DNA from 2 places in the Geodermatophilus sp. SYSU D00965 genome. Region 1 is predicted to be linked to the other one. Evidence: riboswitches for the same ligand, from Rfam matches in the RefSeq annotation. Region 1 holds a riboswitch; the other holds the start of a gene.

Region 1 (6,947 bases):
GGCGGCGAGCGCGGCGAGGGCCGAGGACAGCGTGCAGCCGGTGCCGTGCGTCGCCGTCGTCCGCACCCGGGGGCGGCGGCTCACGGTGACGGCGCCCGCGGTGGCCAGCACGTCGACGCTCTCCTCCCCGCCGAGGTGGCCGCCCTTGAGCAGCACCGCCCGCGGGCCGAGGGCCAGCAGCGCGGTGGCCTGCCCGGGGAGGTCGTCGACGCTCGTCGCCGGCGCCGCGTCGAGCAGCGCCGCCGCCTCGGGCACGTTGGGCGTGACGAGGTCGGTGACCGGCAGCAGGTCGGTGCGGACGGCGTCCACCGCGGCGTCGTCGATGAGCCGGTCGCCGCTGGTCGCCACCATCACGGGATCACAGACCACCGGGCCCGCCCGGCGGTCGGCCAGCACCCGCGCCACGGTCCGGACCACCTCCGCGCTGCCCAGCATGCCGAGCTTGGTGGCGTGCACCTCGACGTCGTCGAGCAGGGTCTCGAGCTGCGCGGCGACGAACGCCGCCGGCACCGGGTGGACGCCGGTGACCCCGCGGGTGTTCTGCGCGGTGAGCGCGGTCAGCACCGCCGTCCCGTACGCACCCAGGGCGCTGAAGGTCTTCAGGTCGGCCTGGATGCCGGCGCCGCCGCTCGGGTCGCTGCCCGCGACGGTGAGCGCGACCGGAACGCCGCTCGTGCTGCCTGGTTCGCTCCCGCGGGGCGCTCCGCTCCTCGCTCGTTCCTCGCTGCCGGGCTTCCGCCCCTGTCCGCTCATCGGTGGACCCCCACCGAGCGGCCCGCGTCGATCCGCGCCCGCAGCTCCCGGGCGGCGGCCGCGGGGTCGGGCGCGGCGCAGATCGCCGAGACGACGCAGATCCCGTCCACCCCGGTCGCCGCCACCTCCGCCGCCCGGCTGGCGTCGATCCCGCCGATCGCGACGGCGACCAGCCCCGCCGAGCGGGCGGCAGCCGCGAGCTCCCGGGTGCCCGACGGCCCCAGGCCGGGAGCCGCGTCGGGCTTGGTCGGCGTCGCCCACACCGGGCCGATGCCGACCAGGTCCACGATGCCCGGAGGCAGGGCCAGCGCGGCGTGCAGGTCCGCGGCGCAGGTGACGCTCAGCCCCAGCGGCGCGCCGGGGCCCAGCAGCCGCCGGACCTCGGCCGGCGGGAGGTCGTCCTGGCCGACGTGCACGCCCGCGCGGGCCAGCAGGGCGACGTCGACCGCGTCGTTGACCACGACCGCGACGTCGGGCCGGTCGGCCAGCGCGGCCTGCACGGCCCGGGTGAGGGCGAGCAGCTGCCGCCGGGACGCCGTCTTGTCGCGCACCTGGACGGCGGTGACGCCGCCGGCCACCGCGGCGCGGACGACGTCGGCGACCGGCCGGGGCCGGGCAAGCCCGGTGTCGGTGACCAGGTAGAGGGTCGGGTCGAACCCGTTCACCGCTCCTCCCGCACGTCCGCCCGGCTCAGGGACTCCCCGTCGAGGGCGTCGAGGGCGTCGAGCCAGGCCGGGGCGAAGGTGCCGGGCCCGTCGGCGACGTCGGCGGCGACCTCGGCGGCCAGCGCCACGTGCGCGTGCGCGGCCACGACGCCGGTCAGCGGGTCGTCGCAGACGGCGAGGTAGGCGGCGACCAGGGCGCCCAGCGCGCAGCCGGCGCCGGTGGTGCGGGTGAGCAGGACCGAACCGCCGCCCACCCGCACGGTCCGCCGTCCGTCGGTGACCAGGTCCACCTCGCCGCTGACCGCGACCACTCCCCCGGTGCGCCGGGCCAGGTCGAGGGCGGCCTCGGCCGCGGCGTCGGTGCTGTGGGTGCTGTCCACCCCGCGGCCGCCGGTGCCGGCCCCGGCCAGCGCCAGGACCTCGGAGGCGTTGCCCCGGACGGCGGTGGGTATCAGCTCGACCAGCTCGGCGGCCAGCGCCGTCCGGTAGGCCAGCGGACCGACCGCGACCGGGTCGAGCACCCACGGCGTCCCGGCCGCGCCGGCGGAGCGGGCCGCCAGCCGCATGGCCTCGGCGGTGCGCTCGTGCACCGTGCCGACGTTGACCAGCACCGCCGAGGCGACCGCGGCGAAGTCCCCGGCCTCCTGCGGTGCGTCCACCATCGCCGGTGCCGCGCCGGCGGCCAGCAGGGCGTTGGCCGTCATCGTCTGGACGACGGTGTTGGTCAGGCAGTGCACCAGCGGTGCAGCGGTGCGCAGCTCCTCGCGGGCCGCGCGCAGGTCGATGGCTCCCACGCCGTGACATCCCTTCGCCAGTACGAACTGGAGCAGGTTCGACGGGTGTGCTCTCAGCCCCGGGCGGGGGCACCCCGTGCCACTTGCGGTCCCGAACCTAACAACGTCACGGGCGGAAGTCCTGCGGCGCCGACTGGCGGGTTGCCGTGGTCCGAGCGCGCCGGGAGGCACGGGAACTCGCCACTCGGCGCCGCGCGGCCTCCCGGACGCTCAGTCGTTCCCGGTGAGCGCGGTCGAGGGCAGCCAGTCGGCGTCGAGCAGCTCGGCGATCTCCTGCAGGGACGACGTGTCCGCGCCCGCGGTCGAGCCGCTGACCGCCAGCCGCTCCACCATCACCCGCGCCACCTGCTCCTCCACGGTGTCCTCGGCGAAGGCGACCCGCCACGGCGAGACCTGCCCGTCGCGGTGGGTGCGGCCGGTGACCTGGCGGGCCTGGATGCCGGAGAACCGCGGCTGGTGGAACAGCCCGACCCGCGGCGTGGCCGAGGCGTGCGTCCCGGCGGGCAGCAGCTCGCCGGCGTGCAGGCTGATCGACGCGGTCACCGTGAAGACGCACACCGGCGCGGCGCCGGTCTGGAACCGCAGCCGCTCGGCCTCGACGTCGAACCGGTCGCGGCCGTAGATGGCGGCCACGGCGACGCCCGAGTCCAGCAGCGCCTCCCGGATCGGGTCGGCCGCCGTCTCCACGAACTCCACCGAGACGGCGACCTGCCGCTCGGCCTCCACCTGGGCCTTGACCCAGTCGACGGTCGCCTGTGCGCGGATCAGCCCGGCCTTCTGCCGGAACCGCAGCAGCGCCGCCCGGCCCCGCGCGGTCTGCCGGCCGCGGCGGGCCAGCTGCATCTCGGCGCGGAACTCCTGCCACTCCGACTCGTAGGCGGCCCGCTCCGCCGGCGTCAGCGACACCGGCGTCCCCGTGACCGACACCGGGCCCCACGGCGCCGGGCGGTGCAGCGTCGCCGGCGGGTAGCCCTCGGCCAGCCAGTCCTGCAGCCGGGCGAGGTCGGCGCGGCGGCGGTCGGCGTCCTCGGTCCAGGTCCAGCCGTACCGGCCCCGTTCCACGTGGAACCCGTGCTCGGCGAGCTTCGCCGGCAGATCGGCCCACGCGCGCAGTGGCTCGCCGTGCCGCTGGGCGAACTGCGGCGCCAGGTAGGGCAGCTCCAGCGGCGTGTGCGCGGGGGTGGCGGTGGCCGCGATGACGAACGGCGCGTCCTTCACCCGGCCGGCACCGGAGACCGCCTTCCAGTGCTTCCACCGCTGCGTCGTCGTGTGCCGCACCATGTGCGCCTCGTCGGCGATGACGACGTCGAACCGGAGCTTGGCGACCTTCGCCAGCCGGTCCCACGTGGTCACGCACCAGCGCAGGCCGCCGTCGCCGAAGCCGGCGATCGACCGCGTCCAGTGCGGGATGGTGATCGCCGCCGGGCGGTCCGCGACCACCAGCACCGTGCGGCCGCCGCGCTGCGCCACGACCTCGCGGGCGGCCAGGACGGCGGTGCCGGTCTTGCCCACGCCGGGGTCGTCACCGAGCAGGAAGACCCGGTGCCCGGCCTTCGCCGACGCGGCGATCGCGGCCGCACCGGTGAGCTGCTCGTCGCGCGGCTGCATGGGGCGGCCGGTGGGGACCGGGCGCGGCGTGGCGTTGAGCTCGTCCTCGAGGAAGCGCTCGAACGTGTACGGCGGCGGGTCGTAGGGCGCCAGCTCCGGCGGCAGTTCGCGGCCGACGTACACGTGGGCCTGCAGGTCCGGGCGCCACTGGGCCCCGGGCGCCGGCGCGCGGAACGGGACGGCGAGCACCCACACCCGCTCCCCCGGGCCGGCGACCGGGCGCTCCGGCGCCGGCTTCGCGGTGCGGCGGGCCGGTGCCGCGCGGCGGGCGGCGGTGCTGGTGGTCGTGCTGCGGGTGGTGGTCGAGCGGCTCTGGCTGGTCGACCGGGCTGTGCGGCGACGCCGTCCGGGCATGGGTGTGCTCCCCCTCCGTCGGCGCGGACGCCGACCGGTGTCTTCGTCGGCCGTCGACGGTAGGTGGGGCGGACGACGGGATCTGGTGGAATCGCCGGGTGACGGAGAACTCCGAGGAACGGCTGCACGCCCGGACGCTGGGCGAGCGCGGCCCGCGGGTGGTCTTCGTGCACGGCCTGTTCGGTCAGGGCAAGAACTGGACGACGGCCGCGAAGGGCCTCTCCGGCGACCACCGGGTGACCCTCCTGGACCTGCCCAACCACGGGCACTCGCCGTGGACCGAACGGGTCGACTACCTCGACATGGCGGGGATGGTCGCCGACGAGCTGCGGTCGTTCGCCGAACCGGTCACCCTCGTCGGGCACTCGATGGGCGGCAAGGTGGCGATGCAGGTCGCGGTGCGGCACCCGGAGCTGCTGCGCGCGCTGGTCGTCGTCGACATCTCCCCCACCGAGTACCCGGTGTCCGGCGGACGCACCGACGACCCCGACGAGGAGGCCTCCCCCTTCGCCGCGTACATCGCCGCCATGCGCGCGCTGGACCTCGGCGCGCTGAGGACCCGCGAGGACGCCGACGCCGCGCTGCGCACCGTCGTCCCCAGCCGGATGGTCCGCTCCTTCCTGCTGCAGAGCCTGGTCCGCGAGGGCCTCGGTGCGGACGGCGGATGGCGCTGGCGGCTGAACCTGGAGCTGCTGGAGCGCGACCTCGGGGAGCTGCGCGGGTTCCCCGAGCCGCCCCCGGGCGCCCGCTACGACGGTCCGGTGCTGTGGATCGCGGGCGCGAACTCGCACTACGTGCTCCCCGAGGACCGCGCGCGGATGGAGGAGCTGTTCCCCGCCACCCGGCTGGTGCGGGTCAAGAACGCCGGACACTGGGTCCACTCGGAGCAGCCGCAGGTGTTCCTGGAGACGCTGAAGCGGTTCCTGGAGCGCGTCGAGGGCTGAGCCGGCCGCGGTGCAGCCCAGCGCCCGGCGCGGGTGCGGCGCGCGCCCCGGGGCAGGCGCCGGACCGGCACCGGTCGCGCCGGGGGTGCCCGGCGGGCCAGGATCGGCACATGACCGACCCCCGCGCCGGACAGCCGGCCCGGCCGAGCGACCTCATCGACGTGGCCTCGCTGGTCACCGCCTACTACACGCGGGAACCCGACCCGGCGGACCCGGCGCAGCAGGTGGCGTTCGGCACCTCCGGCCACCGGGGGTCCGCCTTCGACGCCGCGTTCAACGAGGCGCACATCCTCGCCACCACGCAGGCGATCTGCGAGTACCGGGCGGCCCAGGGATACGACGGTCCGCTGTTCCTCGGCCGGGACACCCACGCGCTGTCCGAGCCGGCCTGGGCCAGCGCGCTGGAGGTGCTCGTCGCCAACGACGTGACGGTCCTGGTCGACGCCGCCGACCGGTACACGCCCACGCCGGCGCTGAGCCACGCCATCCTCACCGCCAACGCCGGCCGCACGTCGGGGCCGGCCGACGGCATCGTGGTCACGCCGTCGCACAACCCGCCCCGCGACGGCGGCTTCAAGTACAACCCGCCGTCCGGCGGCCCCGCGGACACCGACGCGACGAAGACCATCGCCGACCGCGCCAACGCGCTGCTCCGCGCCGGGCTGGACGGCGTCCAGCGGATCCCCTTCACCCGGGCGCGGGCGGCGGCGCAGAGCCACGACTTCCTCGGCGCCTACGTCGACGACCTGCCGAACGTGCTCGACCTCGACGCCGTCCGGGACGCCGGGGTGCAGATCGGCGCCGACCCGCTGGGCGGGGCGAGCGTCGACTACTGGGGTGCGATCGCCGAGCGGCACCGCCTCGACCTCACCGTGGTCAACCCGCTGGTCGACCCCACCTGGCGGTTCATGACCCTGGACTGGGACGGCAAGATCCGCATGGACTGCTCCTCGCCGAGCGCGATGGCCTCGCTCATCGGCAAGCGCGCCGACTACGCGATCGCCACGGGCAACGACGCCGACGCCGACCGGCACGGCATCGTCACCCCCGACGGCGGGCTGATGAACCCCAACCACTTCCTCGCCGTGGCGATCTCCTACCTGTTCTCCCACCGGCCCGAGTGGGGCCAGGACACCGCCGTCGGCAAGACGCTGGTCTCGTCGTCCCTCATCGACCGGGTGGTGGCCGGGCTGGGCCGGCGGCTGGTGGAGGTGCCGGTCGGGTTCAAGTGGTTCGTCCCGGGCCTGCTCGACGGGTCGGTCGGGTTCGGCGGCGAGGAGTCGGCCGGCGCGTCGTTCCTGCGCCGGGACGGCCGCGTCTGGACGACGGACAAGGACGGCATCCTGCTCGCGCTGCTGGCCAGCGAGATCCAGGCGGTGACCGGCCGCTCGCCGTCCCAGCTGCACGCCGAGCTGACCGCGGAGTACGGGGAGTCCGCCTACGCCCGCGTCGACGCCCCGGCGTCCCGGGAGGAGAAGGCCCAGCTGGCCAAGCTCTCACCCGAGGACGTCACCGCCACCGAGCTGGCCGGGGAGCCCATCACCGCCAAGCTCACCCGGGCGCCCGGCAACGACGCCGCGATCGGCGGCCTCAAGGTGGTCACCGAGAACGCCTGGTTCGCCGCCCGGCCGTCGGGCACCGAGGACGTCTACAAGGTGTACGCGGAGTCGTTCAAGGGTCCCGACCACCTGGCGCAGGTGCAGGAGGAGGCGCGCGCCGTCGTCAGCGCGTCCCTCGGCGGCTGAGTCCCGCCCGGGCCGAGCGGCGGTTTCCGGGGAAACCGGCGACGATCGGGGGATGGCTGCGCAACTCGACGTGGTGGACCTGGT
Region 2 (6,947 bases), on a different contig from region 1:
CAGGCCGAGGACCTCATGGCCGACGCCGTGGACGCCGACAGGGCCTTCTTCTCCACCTGCGGCAGCTCGCTGTCGGTGAAGAGCGCGATGATCTCGGTCGCCGGCCCGGACGAGGAACTGCTGGTCAGCCGCAACGCGCACAAGTCGGTGGTGGCCGGGCTGATCATCAGCGGCATCCGCCCGGTGTGGGTGCACCCGCACTTCGACGCCGAGCGGCACCTGGCCCATCCGCCGGAGCCCGAGGACGTCCGCCGCGCGCTCGACCGGCACCCGCAGGTCAAGGGGATGCTGCTGATCACCCCGACCGACTGGGGCACCTGCGCCGACATCGCCGGCGTCGCCGAGGTGTGCCACGAGCGCGACCTCCCGCTGATCGTCGACGAGGCCTGGGGGGCCCACCTGCCCTTCCACCCCGACCTGCCGGCCTGGGGGATGGACGCCGGCGCGGACGTCGTCGTCACCAGCGTGCACAAGATGGGCGGGGCGATCGAGCAGAGCTCGGTGTTCCACCTCAAGGGCTCCCGCGTGGACCCGCAGGTGCTCAAGCAGCGGGAGGACCTGCTGGGCACCACGAGCTCCTCGTCGCTGGTGTACCTGACCCTCGACGGGTGGCGACGGCACATGGTCGAGCAGGGCGAGGAACTGCTGGGCAGGGCGATCGAGCGCGCCGCGCGCCTCCGGGCGGAGATCGACGCGCTGCCGGGCCTGGCGGTCATGGGCCGTGAGGTCATCGGCACCGGCGGCGCCTTCGACCTCGACCCGCTGGCGATCACCGTCGACGTCCGGGGCCTGGGCATCACCGGCTTCCAGGCCGGGGACTGGCTGCGCGCCGCCTGCCACGTGGACCTCGGCGCGGCTGACACCCTCCGCGTCAACGCCCGCATCACCCACGCCGACGACGACGAGACGGAGAAGGCGCTGCTGGACGCGCTGCGTGCCCTCGTGGAGGGTGCCGCGTCGATGGAGCGCCCGCCGCGGGTGGACCTCCCCTCGCCGCAGGGCCTCGAGCTGGAGCAGGCGATGACGCCGCGCGATGCGTTCTTCGCCCGTGTCGAGCAGGTGCCGGCCGCCGAGGCGGTGGGCCGGGTGGCCGCCGAGCTGGTCAGCCCCTACCCGCCCGGCGTCCCGGTGCTGGCGCCCGGCGAGCGGATCAGCCAGGACGCCGTCGACTACCTGACCAGCGGGGTGCAGGCCGGGATGCTGATCCCCGACGCCGCGGACCCGTCGATGGAGACCTTCCGGGTCGTCGCCTGATGACAGCCGCGGGAGCATCGCAGCGAGCGCCAGCGAGCGAGGAGCGGACCGCGGCGCGGAATCAGGCCATGGACGTCTCATAGCCCCTCAGGAGGCCAGCGGTGACCGGCTCGGTGGACGTCCTCGTCCCGCCGCCGCTGCGCTTCCTCCTGCCGGGACGGGACCGGCACCGCGGCGTCCGGCGGATGCGGTTCGACCCCGACGCCACGCTCGGCCACGTCGTCCAGGCGGCCGGGGTGCCGCTGACCGAGGTCGGCGGCCTCCGGGTCGACGGCGCCCCCGCCGGCGTCGCCGACCGGACGCGGCCGGGCAGCACCGTGGAGGTCGCCGAGGTCCCGCGGCCGCAGCCGGTGCCGGCCGGCGGCTTCCTGCTCGACGTCGGGCTGGGGGCGCTGGCCCGCCGGCTGCGGCTGCTCGGCCTGGACGCGGCGTGGTCCAACGACGCCGACGACGCCGACCTCGTGGTCCGCGCGACCGCCGAGGAGCGCGCCCTGCTCACCCAGGACCGCGGCCTGCTCATGCGCCGGGCCCTGCCGTCGGGGGCGCTGGTCCGCGGCGCCCGGCCCGACGACCAGCTCGCCGACGTCCTCGACCGGTTCGCTCCCCCGCTGGCGCCGCTGACCCGCTGCACCGCCTGCGGCGCCCGGCTGCTGCCGGTGGCCAAGGCCGACGTCGCCGACCGGCTGCCCGCCGGTACCAGGCGGACCTACGAGGAGTTCTCCCGCTGCCCGGCCTGCGACCGGGTCTACTGGCGCGGCGCGCACGCCCGCCGGATCGACGCGCTGGTCCGGACGGCGAGCCGGTAGGGCCCGCCAGGTCGGCCCCCGGGGGCCACGGGCTGGCCCGCACGTGTCACCCGCGGCGGGCACAGGAAGGAGCGCCCATCCACCTGCGCCGCTCCTGCGAGGCCGCCGTGTACCTGTCGAAGACCGAGGCCGCCGTCCTGCCGACCACGCTGGTCGGCGCGCCGAGACCGGCACCCTCCGGGTCCGGACGGCGGCGGCTGTGGCCGCTGCTGGGTCCGGCGTTCGTCGCGGCGGTGGCCTACGTCGACCCGGGCAACTTCGCGACCAACTTCGCCGGCGGCGCCTCGTTCGGCTACACGCTGCTGTGGGTCATCGTGGCGGCCAACCTCATGGCGATGCTCATCCAGTCGCTGACCGCCAAGCTCGGGCTGGCCACCGGCCGGGACCTGGCCACCCTCTGCCGAGAGCAGCTGCCCCGGCCGGTCACCCGCGGGCTGTGGCTGCAGGCCGAGGCGGTCGCGATCGCCACCGACCTGGCCGAGATCGTCGGCGGCGCGGTGGCGCTGAACCTGCTGTTCGGCGTGCCGCTGCCGATCGGTGGGGTGATCACCGCCGTGGTCGCGTTCGTGCTGCTGGCCGCGCAGTCCCGAGGGCACCGGCCGTTCGAGCGGGTGATCGCCGGGCTGCTGCTGGTGATCGGCCTGGGCTTCGGCTACACGCTGGTCAGCTCCGGCGTCGACGTCGGCGGGGTCGCCGGCGGCCTCGTGCCCTCGTTCGCCGGCTCGGAGAGCCTGCTGCTGGCCACCGGGATCCTGGGCGCGACCGTCATGCCGCACGTCATCTACGTGCACTCCGCGCTGACCCCGGGCCGGTACGGCGACGTGGTCACCGCCGGGCGCAGCGAGGCCGGCCGGCGCCGGCTGCTGCGGGCCCAGCGGGTCGACGTCCTGGTCGCGATGGGCCTGGCCGGGCTGGTCAACGCCGCGATGCTGGTGATCGCCGCGCAGCTGTTCACCGCCGACGACGGCATCGAGTCGCTGGAGAGCGTGCACGCCGGGCTGGGCGACCAGCTGGGCACCGGCGCCGCGCTGGCCTTCGCCGTCGCGCTGCTCGCCTCCGGGTTCGCCTCCTCCTCGGTCGGCACCCACGCCGGGCAGGTGGTCATGGCCGGCTTCCTGCGCCGGCACATCCCGGTGCTCGCCCGCCGGCTGGTCACCCTGGCGCCGGCCCTGGCGGTGCTGCTGCTCGGCGGCGACCCGACCACCGCGCTGGTCTGGTCGCAGGTGGTGCTCTCCTTCGGCATCCCCTTCGCGCTGGTGCCGCTGCTGTGGCTGACCGCCCGCCGCTCGGTCATGGGCAACTGGGTCAACCGGCCGGTCACCACCATCGCCGGGGCGGTCGTCGCCGCGCTGATCATCGGCCTCAACGCCCACCTGCTGCTGGGCTTCGTCCTCGGCTGAAGGACCTCCCCCGCGATCATGGCGCGGTGACCACTCCGGAGCCCCCTCCGGTGGTCACGGCGCCATGATCGTGTCCGGGCAGCGGCAGCGGGCACCGGCGGACGGCGGCAGCGGCGGAACGGTCTAGGCTGGTCGCACAACCGAACACACAGCAGGGGAGCGCTTCGGCGCTGAGAGTGCGGGTTCCCGCAGACCCTCGAACCTGATCCGGGTCATGCCGGCGCAGGGAGTCTGGAGGAAAGTCATGGCCGACCAGGCCGTCCGTCCGTCGTCGGCTGCGCCCACCGGGGGGCGCTCGCGCTGGCGCACCGTCGACATCGTCGTCACCGCCGTCCTGGGCGTCGCCTTCGGCGTCGTCTTCTGGGCCTGGGGCCTGCTGTGGGCGGGTACCGGAACGGCCTTCGCCGCCTTCCCGCCCGGGCAGGCGTTCATGTACGGCGTCTGGCTGGTCCCCGCGGTGCTCGCCCCGCTGGTGGTGCGCAAGCCCGGAGCGGGCCTGTTCGCCGAGCTGGTCGCCGCGATCGTCTCGGCGCTGCTCGGCTCGGCCTGGGGGACGACGACGATCGTCTACGGCCTGCTGCAGGGGCTGGCCGGGGAGGCCGGCTTCGCCGCCTTCCGGTACCGCCGCTTCGGGTGGCCGCAGGCACTGCTGTCCGCGGCGCTGGCCGGCGCGATGGCCGCCGTCCTGGACCTCCTCTACTACTACCCGGACTGGACCGCGGGCTGGAAGACGACGTACGTGGCGCTCGTCGTGGCCGGCACCGTCGTCGTCGCGGGCGCGGGCAGCATGGCGCTGACCCGCGCGCTGGCCGGCAGCGGTGCGCTGTCGGCGTTCGCCTCCGGCCGCACCCGGGTCTGACGCTGACCGGGGGGTCCCCGGCCGCCGTCCGGGTGGCCGGGTGGGGCTTCCGGCACGCCACCCGGCGGGCCTGGGCGGTCCGGGACGTCGACCTGACGGTGGCCCCCGGTGAGCGGCTGCTGCTCACCGGGGCCTCCGGCTCGGGCAAGTCCACGCTGCTGCGGGCGCTGGGCGGCCTGCTGGACCCGGAGAGCGGGGACGTCGTCGGCGTGCTGACCGTCGACGGCGAGCCGCCCGACCGCCGGCGGCAGCGCGTCGGCATGGTCTTCCAGGACCCCGACTCGCAGCTGGTGATGACCCGCGCCGGGGACGACGTCGCCTTCGGGCTGGAGAACGTCGGCACCCCGCCCGCGGCGATCGGGCCGGCCGTGGACGCCGCCCTCGCCGCGGTCGGCTTCGACCTGGGCCGGGACCGGTCCACCGGCGCGCTGTCCGGCGGGCAGAAGCAGCGGCTGGTGCTGGCCGGCGCGCTCGCCCCGCGCCCCGGCCTGCTGCTGCTCGACGAGCCCACCGCGCAGCTGGACCCGGCCGGCGCCGAGCTGGTCCGCGGCGCGGTGGCCCGGGCGGTCGCCGACCGCGGCGCCACGCTCGTCGTCGTCGACCACGACGCCGCGGCCTGGCTGCCCCTGGTCGACCGCGTGGTGGAGCTGCTGCCGGGGGGTGGTGTGGCCGAGCACGGCCCCGGGTGGGCACCGGCTCCGCTGCGCCTGCCCGTGCGGCGCAGCTCCCCCGCGGGGGCGGTGCTGCTGGCCGCCGACGCGGCCGGGTTCACCCACCGCGGCTCGACCGCCCCGGCCCTGCCGCCGACCGACGCCGTCCTGCGGGCCGGGCGGACCCTGGCGGTCACCGGCCCCAACGGCACCGGCAAGTCCACGCTGGCGCTGCTGCTGGCCGGCCTGCGGGCGCCGACCACCGGCCGGGTCACCGCCGGGCCGGCGCTCACGGCGGGGCTGCGCCGCCCGGACCGGCCGCCGTCCCGCTGGCGGGCCGCCGAGCTGGTGGAGCGGGTCGGCACCGTCTTCCAGCACCCCGAGCACCAGTTCCTCACCGGACGGGTGCGCGACGAGCTGTCCCTGGGTCCGCTGCGCGCCGGCGCGGGCGAGGGCGCGGCCCACCGGCGTGCCGACGAGCTGCTCGAGCGGCTCGGCCTGGCGCCGCTGGCCGAGGCCAACCCGTTCACCCTCTCCGGCGGGCAGCAGCGGCGGCTGTCGGTCGCCACCGCGCTGGCCACCCGGCCGCCGGTCCTGGTGCTCGACGAGCCCACCTTCGGCCAGGACCGGGACACCTGGTCGGAGCTGGTCGCGCTGCTGGCCGAGCAGCAGGACGGCGACCGCGCCCTGTGCCTGGTCACCCACGACGTCCACGTGGTCGCCGCGCTGGCCGACGACGTGCTGAGCCTGGGCGCCCGGGTGGCGGTGCCGTGACCCCGCCGCTCGCCCTGGGGCCGGTGCGCCCGGTCCCGCTGTCGGCGGTGAACCCGGTCGCCCAGCTGGCCGCCATCGCCGTCCTCACCGTCGTGCTGCTGGTCAGCGGCGACCCGGTCACCCCGGCGGTGGTGCTCGCCGCCGAGCTGGCGTTGCTGCCGGCCGCGGGGCTGACCGCCCCGCGGGAGGTCGCGCGCCGGACCTGGCCGCTGCTGCTGAGCGCGGCCGGCGTCGCCTGGGTCAACGTGGCCTTCGGCGCGCTGGACGGCGCGGATGCCTGGCTCAGCGGCGCCACCTGGGGCCTGCGGGTCGTCGCCCTGGCGCTGCCCGGGGTCCTGCTGGTCGCCTCCACCGACCCGGTCCGGCTGGCCGACGCGCTCACCCTGCACTGGCGCGTGCCGCCGCGCTTCGCCTACGGCGCCCTGGCCGCGCTGCGCCTGGTGCCGCTGCTGGCCGCCGAGTGGGAGACGATCCGGCTGGCCCGGCGGGCGCGGGGCGTCGACGCCGGGGCGAACCCCGTCGCCGCGGCCCGGCTGCTCGCCGGCACCGCCTTCGCCCTGCTGGTGGCCGCCATCCGGCGCGGCACCCGGCTGGCGACGGCGATGGACGCCCGCGGGTTCGACTCCGGCGTCCCCCGGACCAACGCCCGCGGCTCGGTCCTGCGCCCCCGCGACGGCTGGTTCGTCGCCGGGACCGTCGCGGTCTGCGCGGCGGCCGTGGCGGCGAGCGTGGCCAGCGGCGCCTGGGACCCGCTGCTCGGCTGAGGTCGCCGCGGGTCAGGCTCCCAGGTGCGGACGGCGCGGCCGGCCGGGCAGCACCAGGTTGAGGACGACGGCGACCCCGGCCGCGACGACGATCCCCGAGTCGAACAGCGCCCCCCACTCGCCGGTCACCCGGTCCACGGCGTCCGGCGCGGAGGCGATCCCCCGGCCCAGGCCGACCGACAGCGCCACGATGAGCAGCCCCCGGGTGTCCAGGCCGTCCTTGCTGAGCAGCTGGACGCCGATCGCGCACACCATGCCGAACAGCACCAGCACGCCGCCGCCGAGCACCGCCGGCGGGATCGCGGCCAGCACCGCGGCGACCTGCGGGAGCAGGGACAGCCCCACGAGGACGAGCGCGCCGATGGTCACCACGTGCCGGCTCATCTGCCTGGTGAGGGCCACCAGCCCGATGTTCTGGCTGAACATCGTCGTCGGCAGCG

The links. Region 1 has a riboswitch for thiamine pyrophosphate ahead of thiM (hydroxyethylthiazole kinase). Riboswitches for the same ligand answer to the same signal wherever they lie in the genome.
Region 2: it holds a riboswitch for thiamine pyrophosphate, as region 1 does, so the genes downstream of both, ACI789_RS19665 (ECF transporter S component) here and thiM (hydroxyethylthiazole kinase) in region 1, are expected to answer to the same signal.

The regions. Positions count from the first base shown of each region.
Region 1 covers NZ_JBJGYQ010000008.1:129,419-136,365, forward strand. Annotated here, with positions in the region: gene thiD (bifunctional hydroxymethylpyrimidine kinase/phosphomethylpyrimidine kinase) at 1-753, opposite strand, end outside; gene thiE (thiamine phosphate synthase) at 750-1,418, opposite strand; gene thiM (hydroxyethylthiazole kinase) at 1,415-2,212, opposite strand; TPP riboswitch at 2,205-2,299, opposite strand; gene ACI789_RS09760 (helicase) at 2,423-4,174, opposite strand; gene ACI789_RS09765 (alpha/beta fold hydrolase) at 4,273-5,118, shown strand; gene pgm (phosphoglucomutase (alpha-D-glucose-1,6-bisphosphate-dependent)) at 5,229-6,863, shown strand; gene ACI789_RS09775 (M20 family metallopeptidase) at 6,916-6,947, shown strand, end outside.
Region 2 covers NZ_JBJGYQ010000023.1:21,535-28,481, reverse strand. Annotated here, with positions in the region: gene ACI789_RS19680 (aminotransferase class I/II-fold pyridoxal phosphate-dependent enzyme) at 1-1,254, shown strand, start outside; gene ACI789_RS19675 (Mut7-C RNAse domain-containing protein) at 1,356-2,060, shown strand; gene ACI789_RS19670 (Nramp family divalent metal transporter) at 2,168-3,460, shown strand; TPP riboswitch at 3,604-3,707, shown strand; gene ACI789_RS19665 (ECF transporter S component) at 3,705-4,319, shown strand; gene ACI789_RS19660 (ABC transporter ATP-binding protein) at 4,352-5,743, shown strand; gene ACI789_RS19655 (energy-coupling factor transporter transmembrane component T family protein) at 5,740-6,507, shown strand; gene ACI789_RS19650 (uracil-xanthine permease family protein) at 6,520-6,947, opposite strand, start outside.